2 regions of the Micromonospora sp. NPDC005203 genome follow, and region 1 is predicted to be linked to the other one. Evidence: riboswitches for the same ligand, from Rfam matches in the RefSeq annotation. Region 1 holds a riboswitch; the other holds the start of a gene.

What was found. Region 1 has a riboswitch for thiamine pyrophosphate ahead of thiE (thiamine phosphate synthase). Riboswitches for the same ligand answer to the same signal wherever they lie in the genome.
Region 2: another riboswitch for thiamine pyrophosphate. It lies ahead of ACFYPM_RS28895 (ECF transporter S component); the one in region 1 lies ahead of thiE (thiamine phosphate synthase).

What each region holds. Positions count from the first base shown of each region.
Region 1 covers NZ_JBIAKV010000002.1:556,441-563,983, forward strand. The annotation lists gene ACFYPM_RS07920 (ThuA domain-containing protein) at 1-4,599, opposite strand, end outside; TPP riboswitch at 4,909-5,018, shown strand; gene thiE (thiamine phosphate synthase) at 5,013-5,639, shown strand; gene thiO (glycine oxidase ThiO) at 5,633-6,793, shown strand; gene thiS (sulfur carrier protein ThiS) at 6,784-6,984, shown strand; gene ACFYPM_RS07940 (thiazole synthase) at 6,981-7,543, shown strand, end outside.
Region 2 covers NZ_JBIAKV010000018.1:11,600-19,142, forward strand. The annotation lists gene ACFYPM_RS28875 (DUF6328 family protein) at 1-278, opposite strand, end outside; gene ACFYPM_RS28880 (sugar isomerase domain-containing protein) at 418-1,167, opposite strand; gene ACFYPM_RS28885 (aminoglycoside N(3)-acetyltransferase) at 1,164-1,970, opposite strand; gene ACFYPM_RS28890 (alpha/beta fold hydrolase) at 1,999-2,829, opposite strand; TPP riboswitch at 2,936-3,040, shown strand; gene ACFYPM_RS28895 (ECF transporter S component) at 3,116-3,703, shown strand; gene ACFYPM_RS28900 (ABC transporter ATP-binding protein) at 3,812-5,365, shown strand; gene ACFYPM_RS28905 (energy-coupling factor transporter transmembrane component T) at 5,362-6,162, shown strand; gene ACFYPM_RS28910 (hypothetical protein) at 6,441-6,875, opposite strand; gene ACFYPM_RS28915 (thiamine-binding protein) at 7,167-7,463, shown strand.

The DNA of each region.
Region 1 (7,543 bases):
GGTGGCCCCCACCGCGCTGTTGGTCAGTGCCTCCAACGCGGTCCAGGTCGTCCCGTCCGCCGAGTACGACGCGGTGAACGTGTTGCCCGTGCGGGCCAGCCGCAGGTGCCACACGGCCGAGGTGAGGCTGGTCGCCTCCGGCTGCGGGGTCTGCACCACCCCGGCGATCTCGCTGCGGAACTCGATCCGCCGCGTCACCGCCTGGCCGGCCTGGTTGTCCGCGATGAAGTCGAACTTGACGTAGTTGTCGTCGTCCGCCTGCACGAGCAGACCGGCCTGCTGGTACTGCTCGTTCAGCAGGCTGCCGTCGACCTTCGTCTCCAGGGTCCAGTCGCCGGTTGGCGCGGTCTGGAGGATGAAGTTCTTCGGCCCGGTGTTGTCGGTGCCGTAGATGTCACCGTTGGGCACGTCGATCCGCAGCGCGCCCCCGGAGACCCGGTAACCGGCGGGGTCCTCCCGCGTGACCGCGTCCCACCGGCACTTGTCCAGCGAGCTGCCGGTGAACTCGTCCGACGGCTCGACCGGGCCGGCCGGAGCGTCCGGCGTGACCACGAACGAGTCGAAGGCCGCGTCCACAACGGGCGCCTCGGTGCCACCGTTGAGGGCGAAGACCCCGATCCGCGGGTTGGTGATGCCGGCGAGCGCGGCCGAACGGCCAACCGGGGTGAAGGTCTGCCCGTCGCCCGAGGCGGACGCGGTCAGGTTCGTCCCGTCGCTGGTGATCCGCAGGTACACGGTGTCACCCGCCGGTGCGTTGGTGGCGTCGGCGGCCTCGTTGCGCGGCGTGGCGGCCGTCTCCCGGATGAACTCCACCCGGCGGCTGCCGTTGTACAGCAGGTCCACCTTGGCGTAGTTGTCGTCGTCGCCGTACACCAGCAGGCCGGCCTGCTGGTAGTTGGCCGTGACCGGCAGGGTGACCTTGGTGGTCATCTCCCAGGCGCCGGTCGGAGCCGCCTGGAGCACCAGGTTGGTGGCGTCGTTGCGAGCCCCGTAGAGGTCACCCACCCCGGTGGGCAGCCGCAGCGCGCCCCCACTGAGCGAGTAGAGCTGGTTCTCCCGAACCACGCTGGTCCAGCGGGCCTTGTCGAGGCTGTTGCCGTTGAAGTCGTCCGAACGCGCCCCGAAGCAGGACGTGTCCGGAGCGTCCACCCGCACCGGCACCGTGGCGTACGCCTTGGCGCCCTTGCTGTCGGTCACCGTGAGGGTGGCCGTGAAGGTGCCCGGGTTGGTGTAGGTGTGGCTGGCGTCCAGGGTGGTCGCCGAGCCGCCGTCACCGAAGTCCCAGGCGTACGTCAACGGGGTGTTGCCCTCGGTGTCGGTGGCCGTGCCGTCGAAGGCGACGGTGACCGGCGCGGTGCCGGTGGCCGGGGTGGCCGTGGCACTGACCGCAGGCGGCGCGTTCTCGGTGACACCGCGGCCGACGAAGTCCATCCAGTTGACGTTGAACAGCGAACCCGTTCCGCCGTTCGGATCGCGGGCCACGAAGTACAGCGAACCGCTCGCGGCACCGGTGACCGGCGCGCTCACGTCCGTGTACGTCTGCCACGCCCCGGTCGACGGCACGACGGCCGTGGCGACCACCGGTCCGTCAACCGCACCGGCGCGGACCTCGATCCGACCGCCGGCGGCGGCCGAGGCGGCCCGGAACCGGATCTCGGTGATGTTGGTCAGGTCCGCCGGAGCGACCGACCACCAGTCACCGTCCTCGATGAACGCGATGCTCTGGCCGCCACCCGCGGTGTCGGCCGCGGCCTCCCGCTGCACGCCGGCGTCTCCGCCGCCGGTGCTCACCGGCGTCCGCCCGGTGGCGGTGAAGTACTCGGCCTGCTTCTGCTTGGGCTGCAGGATCTCGATCTGCCGACCGGTGAGCGCACCGGCGCCGCCGGCACCACCCTCGTCGGTGTAGGTGGCCTCGAAGACCGCGAAGACGTTCGCCTCGGCGCCGTGCCCGGAGGCGAGCGACGTCTGGACGGTGCCGGTGCAGCCGGTGTGCTGCTCCAGCGGGTGGGCGTGCTCGTCGTGACCGAGCAGCACCTGGAGGTTCACCTTGGCGCAGTCGATCTGCCCGTCCTCCGGGTCGGTCACCTTGATCGTGTACTTGACCTGGTCACCCCAGTTGAAGAAACCACCGTCCGGCGGGAACTCGATGGTGACCGTCGGTGCGGTGTTGCCCACGGTGACCGGCACGTTGGCCACCGCGGTACGGCCCTTCGGGTTGGTCACGGTGAGCTGGGCGGTGTAGTTGCCCGCCGTCGCGTAGGTGTGCGTCGGGTTCGCCTCCGTGGAGGTCTGCCCGTCGCCGAAGGCCCAGGCGTAGGTGAGCGCGCCACCGTCCGGGTCCCGGGAGCCGGCGCTGGAGAACGTGACGGTCAACGGCGCCGGACCCGAGGTGGGGTTGGCGGACGCTGCCGCGATCGGCGCGCGGTCACCGGCGGTGTAGTCGATCCGGTAGATGCCGGAGTTGTCGTTGTTGCCGCCGAAGCCGCTGCCCCACTCGATCAGGTACAACGCGCCGTCCGGGCCGAACTCGAAGTCCATCGGCCGGATCATGCTCATGCCGGTCAGCAACTGGTTGATGTCCACCAACGACTTGCCGTCGGCGGTCACCTGCATCGTGTACATCTTGTTCTGGTTCCACTCGCCGAGCAGCGCCTTGCCGTCGTAGTAGGCCGGCCACTTGCGGGTGGAGTTGAGGTTGGGGTCGTACCGGTAGGCCGGGCCGCCCATCGGCGCGCCGCCGCCACCGATCTCCGGGTACCGCGCGTCACCGGCGTAGCCGTAGTCGACGGTGGCCGGGACGACCGGGGGGAGGTTGGTCAGGCCGGTGTTGTTCGGCGAGTTGTTCACCGGCGCCGCGCAGTCGAACTTCGCGCCGCTCGGACCGGACGGGAACGTGTAGTCGTTGTAGGCCTCGTTCGTCCCGGTGCAGTACGGCCAGCCGTAGTTGCCGGGGGTCACGATGTTCCACTCGACCAGACCGCGGGGGCCTCGGTCCGGGTTGTTCGCGTTGGCGTCCGGCCCGTAGTCGCCGACGTAGAGCGTGTCGGTCTTCGGGTCGGTGCCGATCCGGAACGGGTTGCGGAAGCCCATCGCGTAGATCTCGGGACGGGTCTTCTCAGTGCCCGGTGCGAAGAGGTTGCCCGTCGGAACGGTGTACGTCCCGCCGTCCTCGGGGTGGATCCGGATCACCTTGCCGCGCAGGTCGTTGGTGTTCGCCGACGTGCGCTGCGAGTCGTAGTCCTGGCGGCCCGGTCGCTCGTCGAGCGGCGAGTACGCGTTCGACTCGAACGGGTTGGTGTTGTCACCGGTGGCCAGGTAGAGGTTGCCGGCGCTGTCGAAGGTCATGCTGCCGCCCGCGTGGCAGCAGGTGTTGCGCTGCGTGTCGACCCGCAGCACCTGCTTCTCGCTCGCCAGGTCGATGGTGTCGCCGGTCACTGTGAACCGGGACAGCAGGTTGCGGGTGACGTTGTCGTTCGGGGCGTAGTAGAGATACACCCACTTGTTGGTGGCGAAGTCCGGGTCGAGCCGGATGCCGATCAGGCCGTCCTCGTTGCCGGTGAAGACGTCCAGGTCGACGGCGGTGACGGTGTTGCCGGTGTCCGGCTTGATGATCTGCACCCGGCCGTCGCGCTCGATGTAGAAGACCCGCCCGTCGGGCGCGATGTCCAGCTCCATCGGGTTGCTGGTGTTGCTGTCCAGGGCGATCTTCTCGAAGTTCGAGGTCTTCGTGGCACCGCAGTCGGCGTCCGCGACACCTGCCGCGGTCCGGATGCCGCCGAGCAGGTGGGACAGGAACTCGGGCTCGGCGTACGACTCCCGGGTGTGCCCGGCACCGGTGTACCAGGAGCGACCGCCGTCGAAGTCCTGACACCAGGAGGTCGGGTGGTCGGCGCCCATCGCGCCCGCGCCCGGGGTGTAGCTCTTCTCGTCCAGGCTGGCCAGCACGTGCACGTCCGGCCGCGGGTTGGTCTGGAAGTTGTACCACTCGTCGAACCGGGACCAGCGGTCCGGCAGTTCGGCCGTGGACGGGTGGGCGTGGTCCTCCACCTTCACCGTGGCCTGCTGGTTCTGCGGGTGGTTGGCGAAGTACGCGCCGACCAGGTCGCCGTACCAGGCCCAGCTGTACTCGGTGTCCGAGGCGGCGTGGATGCCGACGTAGCCGCCGCCGGCCTTCACGTAGCGCTCGAACGCCGCCTGCTGCTCGGCGTTGAGGACGTCACCGGTGGTGGAGAGCCAGATCACGGCCTTGTACTTCGCGAGGTTGGCGTCGCTGAACGCGGCGCCGTCCTCGGAGGCGTCCACGGTGAAGCCGTTGGTGGCGCCGAGCTGTTGGATGGCGGCGACACCGGTGGGGATGGAGTCGTGCCGGAAGCCGGCGGTCTTGGAGAAGACCAGGACCGAGAAGGGATCGTCGGCGGCCTTCTGGGGCGCCTTCGGCGCCACCTGGGTGACCGGGTTTCCGGCTGCTGCCTCCCGTGGGGGGACCTGCGCGGCGGCCGGCGCGGCCTGCGCGGGCGTGCCGAACAGGCTCGTCGAGGCGAGGGCAAGAGAGATGAGGGTTGCGGTGATTGGTACGCGGGCACGACGAGAACGGGACACGCCGCCTCCTGTGTCGTAGTGACGGAGATCGCGGGAGTCGGCACGCCGAAGGCCGTCCCTGATGGAGTGGTGGTCACACCGTGCCAAGGTGCTCCCACCGACATTTTGTCGAATCGCTAAACAAATTAATTCGACTGGCTCGATGTCCGGCAAGATGCCGGCGGGTAACGGTTCTGCAACGGCAGGCGACATTCCGAACAGGACCGCACGAACCGCCACACAGATCTAGCTCGATTTGGTGCGTTCCGCCCGCCGGCCGCCGCCGAACCTCGCCTTGGCAGACCGACGGATCTGTCGTACGGTGACACGCAAGTAACCCACGGGAGCCCGGTGTACCGGGCTGAGAGGGGGGCTGACAGCCCCCGACCGTCGAACCTGATCCGGATAATGCCGGCGCAGGGAGGAGAGTTGCCGTGCCGTCCCTGGGGCGACTGCATCTGATCACCGACACCCGACCCGGCCGGGACCCGCTCACCGTGGTCCGGGCCGCCCTCACGGTGGCCCGCGCCGACCTGGTCGTGCAGGTCCGGGTCGAGGACTCCGCCACCGACCGCGAGGCGTACGAGTTGGCCCGGCGGGTCTTGGCGCTCTGCCTGTCGTACGAGGCGATCTGCCTGGTCAACGACCGGCTGCACGTGGCGCTGGCGGTGGGCGCGGCCGGCGGACACATCGGAGCGGACGACCTCCCGGTGGCCGCCGCCCGGCGGGTGCTCGGCCCCACCGCTGTGCTGGGAGCCACCGCCCGCGCGCCGGAGACGGCAACCGGGGCCGTCGCGGCGGGTGCCACCTACCTGGGTGTCGGCCCGTGCCACCCCACCAGCACCAAGTCCGGCCTGCCGGACCCGATCGGGCCGGCCGGGATCCGCGCTGTGGCCGACGCCGTCGATGTGCCGGTCATCGCGATCGGTGGCGTGACCGCCGCCCGGGTGCCGGAGCTGCGGGCCGCCGGAGCGTACGGGGTGGCCGTGGTCGGTGCGGTGTCCGCCGCCGCCGACCCGGCGCGGGCGACCGCCACGCTGATCGAGGCCCTGACGTGCTGACCGGCCGGTTCCCGTCGGCGCCGTCGATCGATCGGACCCGGCCGGACGTGGCGGTGGTCGGGGCCGGGCCGATCGGGCTGGCGATCGCCTGGCGCTGCGCCGCCCGGGGGCTGCGGGTGGCGGTGCACGATCCGGCACCCGGCTCGGGGGCGTCGGCGGTGGCCGCCGGCATGCTCGCCCCGGTCGCCGAGGCGTACTTCGGTGAGCGGCAACTGACCGAGCTGCTGCTGGCGTCCGCCGCCCGCTGGCCCACCTTCACCGAGGAGTTGGCCGAAGCGACAGGCGCCGACATCGGCTACCGCACCGAGGGCACCCTGCTGGTCGGGTTGACCGGCGACGACCTGGCCGAGGCGCGCCGGCTCTGGGCGTACCAGCAGGGGTTGGGCCTGCCGGTGACCCCACTGCGCCCCAGCGAGCTGCGCGACCGCGAGCCGGCGCTCGCCCCGCGGGTGCGCGGCGGCGCGCTCGCGCCCACCGACCACCAGGTCGACCCCCGGCTGCTGGTGCCGGCGCTGCGCACGGCCGCGCAGCGGGCCGGCGCGGTGCTGGTGCCGCACGGCGTTCGACACCTGTCCGACGTGGAGGCACGCGTCGCGGTTGTCGCCGCCGGCTGCGGGTCCGCGGCACTCACCGGCCTGCCCGTGCGGCAGGTGAAGGGTCAGATCCTCCGGCTCCGCGCGCCCGGCGGCGTCGCGCCGGGCTTCCGGCACGTGATCCGGGGGTACGCCGACGGCGAGCACGTCTATCTGGTGCCCCGCGCCGACGGTGAGGTCGTGCTCGGTGCGACGGTCGAGGAACGGTCGGACACCACGGTCACCGCCGGCGCCGTGCAGCGGCTGCTCCGCGCCGGGGTGGACCTGCTGCCCGAACTGGCCGAGTACGACCTGGTCGAGGCGGTCGCCGGGCTGCGCCCAGGAACCCCGGACAACGCGCCGATCCTCGGGCCCCTGCCCGGCCGGCCGGACGTGCTGGCCGCCACCGGTCACCACCGGCACGGCATCGTGCTCACCCCGATCACCGCCGACCTGATCGCGGACCTGGCGCTCACCGGCGTACCCGATCCGCTGCTCGCGCCCTTCCGGCCGGACCGGTTCGCCGGCGCGGCGGCCGACGGCGGACCCGAACCGACGATGAAGGGGGACCTGTGGAGTTGACGGTGAACGGGGCCGGACGAAGCGTCCCGGCTGAGATGTCCGTGGCCGACCTGGTCGGTGTCGTCGCCCCACAACCCCGGGGGGTGGCCGTCGCGGTGAACGGCGAGGTGGTGCCCCGGGCGGGCTGGGCGACCACGGCGCTGCGCGACGGCGACCGCGTCGAGGTGCTCACCGCGGCGCAGGGCGGGTGACGGGCGTGTCGTTCGAGCTGGGTGGGGAGACGTTCACCTCACGGCTGATCCTCGGCACCGGTGGAGCCGCCAACCTGCACGTGCTGGAGCAGGCCATCCGGGCGTCCGGCACCGAGCTGGTCACCCTGGCCCTGCGCCGGGTGGACACCGCCCCGGGCACCGCTGGCGGGCTGCTGGACCTGCTGGACCGCTGCGGGGTACGGCTGCTGCCCAACACCGCCGGCTGTTACACGGCGACCGAGGCGGTGAAGGTGGCCCGGCTGGCCCGGGACGCGTTCGACACCGACTGGGTGAAGCTGGAGGTGATCGGCGACGAGCGGACGCTGCTGCCCGACGGGGTGGAACTGCTCCGCGCCGCCGAGGAACTGGTCGCCGACGGCTTCACCGTGCTGCCGTACACGAGCGACGACCCGGTGCTCGCCCGCCGTCTCGCCGACGTGGGCTGCGCCGCGGTGATGCCGGCCGGCTCCCCGATCGGTTCGGGGCTCGGCATCGGCAACCCGCACCACATCCGGCTCATCCGGCAGGGTGTCGACGTGCCGGTGATCCTCGACGCCGG
Region 2 (7,543 bases), on a different contig from region 1:
TGCGCGAAGCGCACCAACTCCGGCTTGCGCCCCTGCCGGAACAAGGCCCGGTGGAACGCCACCGGCGAGATGATCATCGCGGTCGCGGCGGCCGCGGCGAGCAGCGCGACGATGTAGACGTCCCGCTGGAATTCCGTGGTCTCGGTGAACCCGTTGCTGAACGGCAGGGTGAGCAGGAAGGCGAAGAGGATCTGCACGCCCGTCTGTGCGACCCGCAACTCCTGCAACAGGTCGGCGAAATTCCGCTGCCAACGCTGCTTCTCGGTCTCCTTGGACACGCGCTACCTCCGCTGCGACGCTACTGCCGGCGGTCCCGGCCGTCGGCAGCAACGCCAATGCCCCACCCTGGTGAGCGCGAAACAGCTTCACGACATTCGCTGTTCACCTTCTGGACGCACGTCGGCTATCAGTACGGCCTCAGGACCCGCGTCGGATCCGACCGGCGTACCGGGCCTCCAGCTCGGCGTTGTGCGCGTCGCCGTCCGGGATGTTCGCCGACAGGTAGACCGGCGGCCGCTCCCCCGCTGCCAGCAGCCGGGCCACCACCTCCACGGTCACCTGCTGGGCGAGCAGCGCCGCGGTGATCGAGGAGACCGCGCCGACCGCGCCGCCGCCGGGCAGCGGCAGCGTCGCGTCACCGTACGGAGCGCCGTTGTCGAGCACGACGTCGGCGAGGTCGCCCAGCTTGCGCCCGGACGGGTGACGGGAGGTCATCCGGCCCGAGTGCAGCGCGGAGGTGATCGCCACCAGGCCGTGACCGCGTTCCTTGACGAGCGTGGCGAACTCCACCATCGCGCCGTTGACCCCGGAGTTCGAGGCGAGCACGAAGACGTCGGTGGGCCGTACCGGCGCCAACTCGTAGAGCCGGTGCGCGACCGCCGGGTCCCGTTCCAGCAGCGGGCCGAGCCGCTCCGCCGGTTCACCGCCGAGCAGCACCAGGTCGCGCAGCGCGATCCGGTTGGTCGGCACCAGACCGCCGGCCCGGCCGGCGATCTCCATGGCGAGAGCCTCGGAGTGCCCGGTGCCGAACGCGTGCACCACCCCGTCGGCGCGGACGGCGTCGGCGATCAGGTCGGCGGCCCGCCCCACCGCCTCCCGCTGGCTGGCGGCCACCCGGCCGATCGTCTCGGTCACCACGGCCAGGTAGGCCTCGGCACTCACCGTCATGCGTCCTCCGTCGTCCGGTGTCGGTCCAGCCAGCGCACCGCGAAGTCGACAGCCGCTCGCTGACTCATCAACCTGCCGGTCCCGGTGCCGACCGGTCCGGTGCGAACCGTCCCGGTGGCCTCCAGGTCCGTGCCCAGCGCGTCGAAGTCGTCCGCGTCGAGCCGTACGTCCTGCCACCACATCCACTCCCGACCACCGTCGCCGGTCCGCACCGCGGCGCCGACCCGCTCGCGGGGCGAACCGGGGCGGCGGTACTCGGCCAGGTGCAGCGAGGTGCTCACGGAGTGGTCCACGCCGAGCAGCAGGATTTCGGCATCCAGGTCGTAGAGCCGGGCGAGGGGAGAACCCTCGCCGAGCATGTCGGCCAGGCCGTGCCCGGCCACCACCTGCTCGGCGGCCGGCCCGAGCGCGACGAACGACACGTGCGGATGTGAGCTGCGCAGGGCGCCGGGCCAGCCGCGAACCGTCTCGGCGAGCACGCCCATGAACCGGCTCGGCGTAACCGCCGGGTCAAAGCCCGGCATCTCGGCGCGGATCAGCGGCCACCAGTCCGCCGGCACCGGTGGGTTGCGCCACCCCGCGGGGTCACTGTTGTCCGGCGTGTGGGTGGGCACCACGATCGTGCCGTCCGGGCCGAGCGCGTCGCGCAGGGCGAGCACCACCGCGTGCGGGCCGCCGCTGACGAACCCCAGCGGACGTAGCGCGGCGTGCACCAGCAGCGTCGCCCCGGGGCGTACGCCCAGCAGGCGCAGTTGCGCGGCGATCGAGCGTCGGGTGCCCGGCCCGCTGGCGTTCGTGGTCACGGCGCCCCTTTCTGGCTGGCCCACAGGCTCAGGCCGTTCCGCCGGCCCGAGCCAGGATCACCTCGGCGAGCGGACCCGGCGCCGTGTCCGGAATCCAGTGACTCACACCTGGCAACCGCACGAAGCGGTAGGTCCCGGTGACGTTCGCGGCGCACGCCTCGGCGGCGGTGTGGCCGATGGCGACGTCCCGGTCACTCCAGACGTAGGTGGTGGGCACCGCGACCGGGCCCACACCGGCCAGGTCGGCGCGGGACATCGCCCGGTACCAGTTCAGCGCGGCGGTCAGCGCCCCCGGCTCGCGCATCGGGGCAACGTAGCGGTCCACCCGGGGCGCGTCACCCACCCCGCCGAGCATCTTGCGCAGCGCGGTCGCGTGCCACGCCAGCAGCACCCGTTCCGCCGTGCCCGGCTTGCGGAACAACGTGATGTACGACGAGCGGGCCTTCTGCTGGCCGTCGTTGCTCAGGGCGTACGCCATGGCGGCCGGATGCGGCACGGACACCGCGGTCAGTGTGCGGACCCGGTCAGGATGCCCGGCGGCGACCGCCCAGGCCACGATCGCGCCCCAGTCGTGGCCGACCAGGTGCACCGCGTCCAGCCCCAGGGCGTCGAGCACCGCCACCACGTCGGCGACGAGTTCGGGGATCCGGTAGTCGGCCACCGCCGTCGGCCGCGCACCGGGCGAGTAACCGCGCTGGTCCAGCGCGTACGTGCGCAGCCCGGCCGCGTGCAGCGCGGGCACCACGTCGTCCCACTCGCCGCTGTGCTGGGGGAAGCCGTGCAGCAGCAGGACGGGTACGCCGTCCGACGGACCGCCGGCGGTTACCTCGAACGTGAGACCTCGCGCGTCGACCCGCATGATCGTCAGCCTACCCAGCCGCGGTACGGCCGGCTGGACGCCGAGGGGGGCGGATGCCCTGCTGGGCCGGCACCCCTGGTCAGTGTTAGCGTCGACGAGACAACTTCACATCCGACAGGGGAGCGCACAGCGCTGAGAGTGCGGGCATGCCCGCAGACCCTCGAACCTGATCTGGGTAATGCCAGCGCAGGGAGTTCGGTCGACCTCCAGCCGCGCCGCCGTCCGGTGCCACCGGACGCGGCGTGCGTCTTCTCCTGGTTCGATTTACTGAACTGGGAGCACCAGCATGGACAACACCACCAACCGTTGGCGGACCATCGACATCGTGGTCGCCTCGGTGATCGCGGTCACCTTCGGCGTCATCTTCTGGGCCTGGGGCCTGGTCTGGAGCGCCACCGAGGGTGCGTTCGCATTCTTCCCGCCGGCGCAGACGCTGCTCTACGGCGTGTGGCTGATGCCGGCCGTGATCGGCGGCCTGGTCATCCGCAAGCCCGGCGCCGCGCTCTACTGCGAGACGGTGGCCGCGGTCCTGTCCGCGCTGCTGGGCAGTCAGTGGGCCGGCACGGTGATCCCGCAGGGCATCGTGCAGGGCATCGGCGCCGAGCTGGCGTTCGCCGCCTTCCGGTACCGGTCGTTCCGGCTGCCGACCGCGATGCTGGCCGGCGCGCTGACCGGCCTCAGCGCCGCGCTGTTCGACTTCTTCGTCTGGAACGACGCCTACGCGCTTGTCGACTACCGCATCCCGTACGCGCTGCTCACCATCGTCAGCGCCACCGTGATCGCTGGCGCTGGCGGCTGGCTGCTGACGAAGGCCCTGGCCAACACCGGCGTCCTGGACCGTTTCCCGGCGGGCCGAAACCGAGCCCTGATCTGACCCCGTCCCGTTGATCAAGAAGTTTGCGTCAACGGGGCTCGATTTTCTGACGCAAACCTCTTGATCAACAGGCGGAGGGCGGCCCGGGGCCGGAGGGGGTGGGGTTGGGTGGGCGGGGTACTGCTGCGGGGGTTCGGGTGGCGGCACGCTGGGCGGCGCGCCTGGGCTCTGCGCGGGGTTGATCTGCGGGTCGAGGCCGGGGAGCGGGTTCTGCTGCTCGGGCCCTCCGGGGCCGGTAAGAGCACCCTGCTCAGCGCGTTGGCGGGGCTGCTGCCGGAGGACTCCGGCGAGCAGGAGGGCACCGTCGAGATCGACGGGCTCGACCCGCGCAAGGGGCGGGAACGCGTCGGCATCGTCTTCCAGGACCCGGAAACCCAACTGGTGATGGCGCGCTGCGGCGACGACGTCGCGTTCGGGCTGGAGAACCGCGGGGTACCGACCGACGAGATCTGGCCCCGGGTGGACGAGGCGCTGCACCGCGTCGGCTTTCCGTACCCCCGGGACCGCCCCACCGCCGCGCTCTCCGGCGGCGAGCAGCAACGCCTCGCCCTGGCCGGCGCGCTGGCGCTGCGTCCCGAGCTGCTGCTGCTCGACGAGCCGACCGCCAACCTCGATCCGGCCGGGGCCGACCTGGTCCGCCAGGCGGTGGCCGGCGCGCTGCACGCCGACACCACGCTGATCCTGGTCGAGCACCGGGTCGCCGAGGCGCTGCCGCTCGTCGACCGGGTGGTCGTCCTGGAGCCAGGCGGCGGGGTCCGCGCGGACGGCACCCCCGAGGCCGTCTTCGCCGCCCACGGCGCCGCCCTGGCGGCCGAGGGGGTCTGGGTGCCCGGTCACCCCATCGCGCCCCGGCCGGCCACCGCCGCGCCGGGGGACCTGTTGCTCACCGCCGACCGGCTCGGCCTGCCGCCCCGGCTGGACTCCATCGACCTGGGGGTACGCGCCGGCGAGGCACTCGCCGTACGCGGACCCAACGGCGCCGGCAAGTCCACCCTGGCACTGCTGCTCGGCGGGTTGCTCCGGCCGGGCGCCGGACGGGTCACCGCATCCGTCGAGCTGGCCGGCGCGGACCGCCGCACTCCCCCACACCGCTGGCGCGCCCCCGCACTGGCCCGCCGGATCGGGTCGGTCTTTCAGGACCCGGAGCACCAGTTCGTCACCAGCACCGTCTTCGACGAGCTGGCGCTCGGCCCACGCCGGACCGGTCAGCCCGAGACGGCCGTCAACGAGACCGTCAGCGGGCTGCTGGAACGGCTGCGACTGGTCCGGCTCGCCGCCGCCAACCCGTACACCCTCTCCGGTGGTGAGGCGCGGCGGCTGAGCGTGGCGACCGCCCTGGCCACCGCGCCCCGCCTGCTGATCTGCGACGAACCCACATTCGGTCAGGACCGGCGGACCTGGCGGGAGCTGGTCGACCTCTTCGCCGACCGGCGCGACGCCGGGCACGGCGTGGTCGCGGTCACCCACGACGCGGACTTCGTGGCCGCGCTCGCCGACCGCACCGTCACCCTGCACCGGGCCGCGACCGACGCCGTCCCCGCCGACCCGGCAGGCGAACGGCCAGACCGTGATCGGCCAGACCGTGATCGGCCAGACCGACCGGCGGCAGGCGAACGGGCTGACCGACCAGCGGGCCAGCCTGGCCGGGACGACGTCCGATGATCAGCATCGAGCCGGTCGCCGCGCCCGATGCGCCGTTGGCCCGCCGCAACCCGGTGGCGAAGGTCGCCGCCGCGCTGGTCTTCTCGTTCACCCTGCTGGCCACCCTGGACCCCCTCGCCCCGGCCATCGCCATCGCGCTCGAACTCGCCGTGCTGCCGCTGTTCGGCATCGGCTACCGGGTGCTGGCCCGGCGGGCCTGGCCGCTGCTCCTCAGCGCCGCCGGCATCCTGGTCACCCTGGTGCTCTTCGCCGCCGACCGATCTGGCCGGGTCCTGCTGGACGCGGGACCGATCCTGGTGACCACCGGCGTGCTGCTCACCGCCCTCGGTCTGGTGCTGCGGGTCTTCGCGGTGGCCCTGCCCGGCGTGATCGTCTTCGCGACCACCGACCCCACCGACCTGGCCGACGCGTTGGTCCAGAACGTGAAGGCACCGGCCCGGTTCGCCATCGGGGCACTGGCCGCGTTCCGTCTGGTGCCGCTGCTCGGCCAGGAGTGGCAGATGATCAGCATGGCCCGACGCGCACGCGGCGTCGACGCGGGCCGCAACCCGGTGGCGAAGCTGCGACTGTTCGCCTCCACCGCGTTCGCGCTGCTGGTCGGGGCGATCCGCCGGGGCACCAGGCTCGCCGTGGCGATGGACGCCCGTGGCTTCGACGCCGGCACACCCCGAACCGTCGCCCGCCGTCAGCACTTCACCCGCGCCGACGCGCTCCTCATCGCCGGGGCGGTAGTGCTGGCCGGCGCCGCCCTCACGACAAGCATCATCGCAGGCACCTTCCGCCCCCTGATCAGCTAAACCCCCGATCGGCCCGGCCGCAGGCTCGGCGGCAAGCCCGCCGCGTGCCGCAGGCCGCAGGCTCGGCGGCAAGATCCGCGCAACATCAGGGATGTAGGGGCCTCACCGGCCACGAAGACCACTACATCCCCGATGTTGCTGACGCCACCCGGCGCCCACGCACACCCTCGCCGATCTTGCGTTTTCTGTCGCCATTTCGTCCTGGTGTGCCGGTTTCATGAGGACAGAAAGTGCAAGATCGCGGGGTGAGGTGCGGCCGGGTGACGATTGCGGCCCGATCAGCTGCGGCGGAAGGCGTAGCGGCGGGTCTGGCCAGCTTGCTGGCTGCGTCCGCCGCCGGAGCGGTTGCCGCCACCCTGCGGCGGCCCGGCCGTCGGTGCCTTCGGTCGCCCGGTCGGCTTCGGCAGATCCCCCACCGCCGGCACGTCGACAACCGCCGGCACATCGACCGGCACCGCTACATCGACCGGAACGGCCAGCGCGTCCGGGACAGCCGCCGGCACCGGCCGGGCCAGCGCGTCCGGGACAGCCGCCGGCACCGGCCGGGCCAGCGCGTCCGGGACAGCCGCCGGCACCGGCGGCAGGGGCGGTTCGGGCGCGAGGGCCAGGTCGGGGAGTGTGGGTGGGAGCGGGCCGTGGCCGGCCGCCGGGTCGACGCCGAGCGCCGCCGTTTTCGGGGTACGGGACTTCTTCGGGTTACGCCTCGCAGGCATCCTGACCTCCGTCATTGCCGACCGGCACGGCCGGCTCCGCGCTGCGGCGGTCGGTCGGATCGGCTGGTGACCGCCGTTGCGCGGCGGTAGAAGGGAGAAGGGACTGCTCACCGGGGCCAGGCAGTGCCAGCGCCGCCGAATGGCGGGGAGGAGATGCGGGACGCCCGGGAGCGCACGGACCGCGACGCGGGACGGCGGGCCGGCTCGGAAGTGGGGCGTCAGTTACGCATGTCGGCAATCTAGCCACCGCCCGACCGGACGCGCATCCGATTTTACTGACACGATCGGCACATGCTTATCGCGTTCTCGATCACCCCGCTCGGCGGTGACGACTCCGTGGGCGACCTGGTCGCCGAGGCGGTGCGGGTGGTCCGCGCCTCCGGCCTTCCCAACCGGACCGATGCCATGTTCACCACCGTCGAGGGCGAGTGGGACGAGGTGATGGCGGTGGTGAAACGGGCGGTCGACGTCGTCGCCGCGCAGGCGCCCCGGGTGAGCGTGGTGCTCAAGGCCGACGTCCGACCCGGGGTCACCGACGCACTCAACGGGAAGATCGCCCGAATCGAAGCCCGCCTCGCCGAAGGCTGACGCGCGCGGCCCGGGTTGGCGACAGGTTTCCCGGCACGCCTACCGGCTCCACTGCAGAGAGCCCAGGCCACCATTCGCAA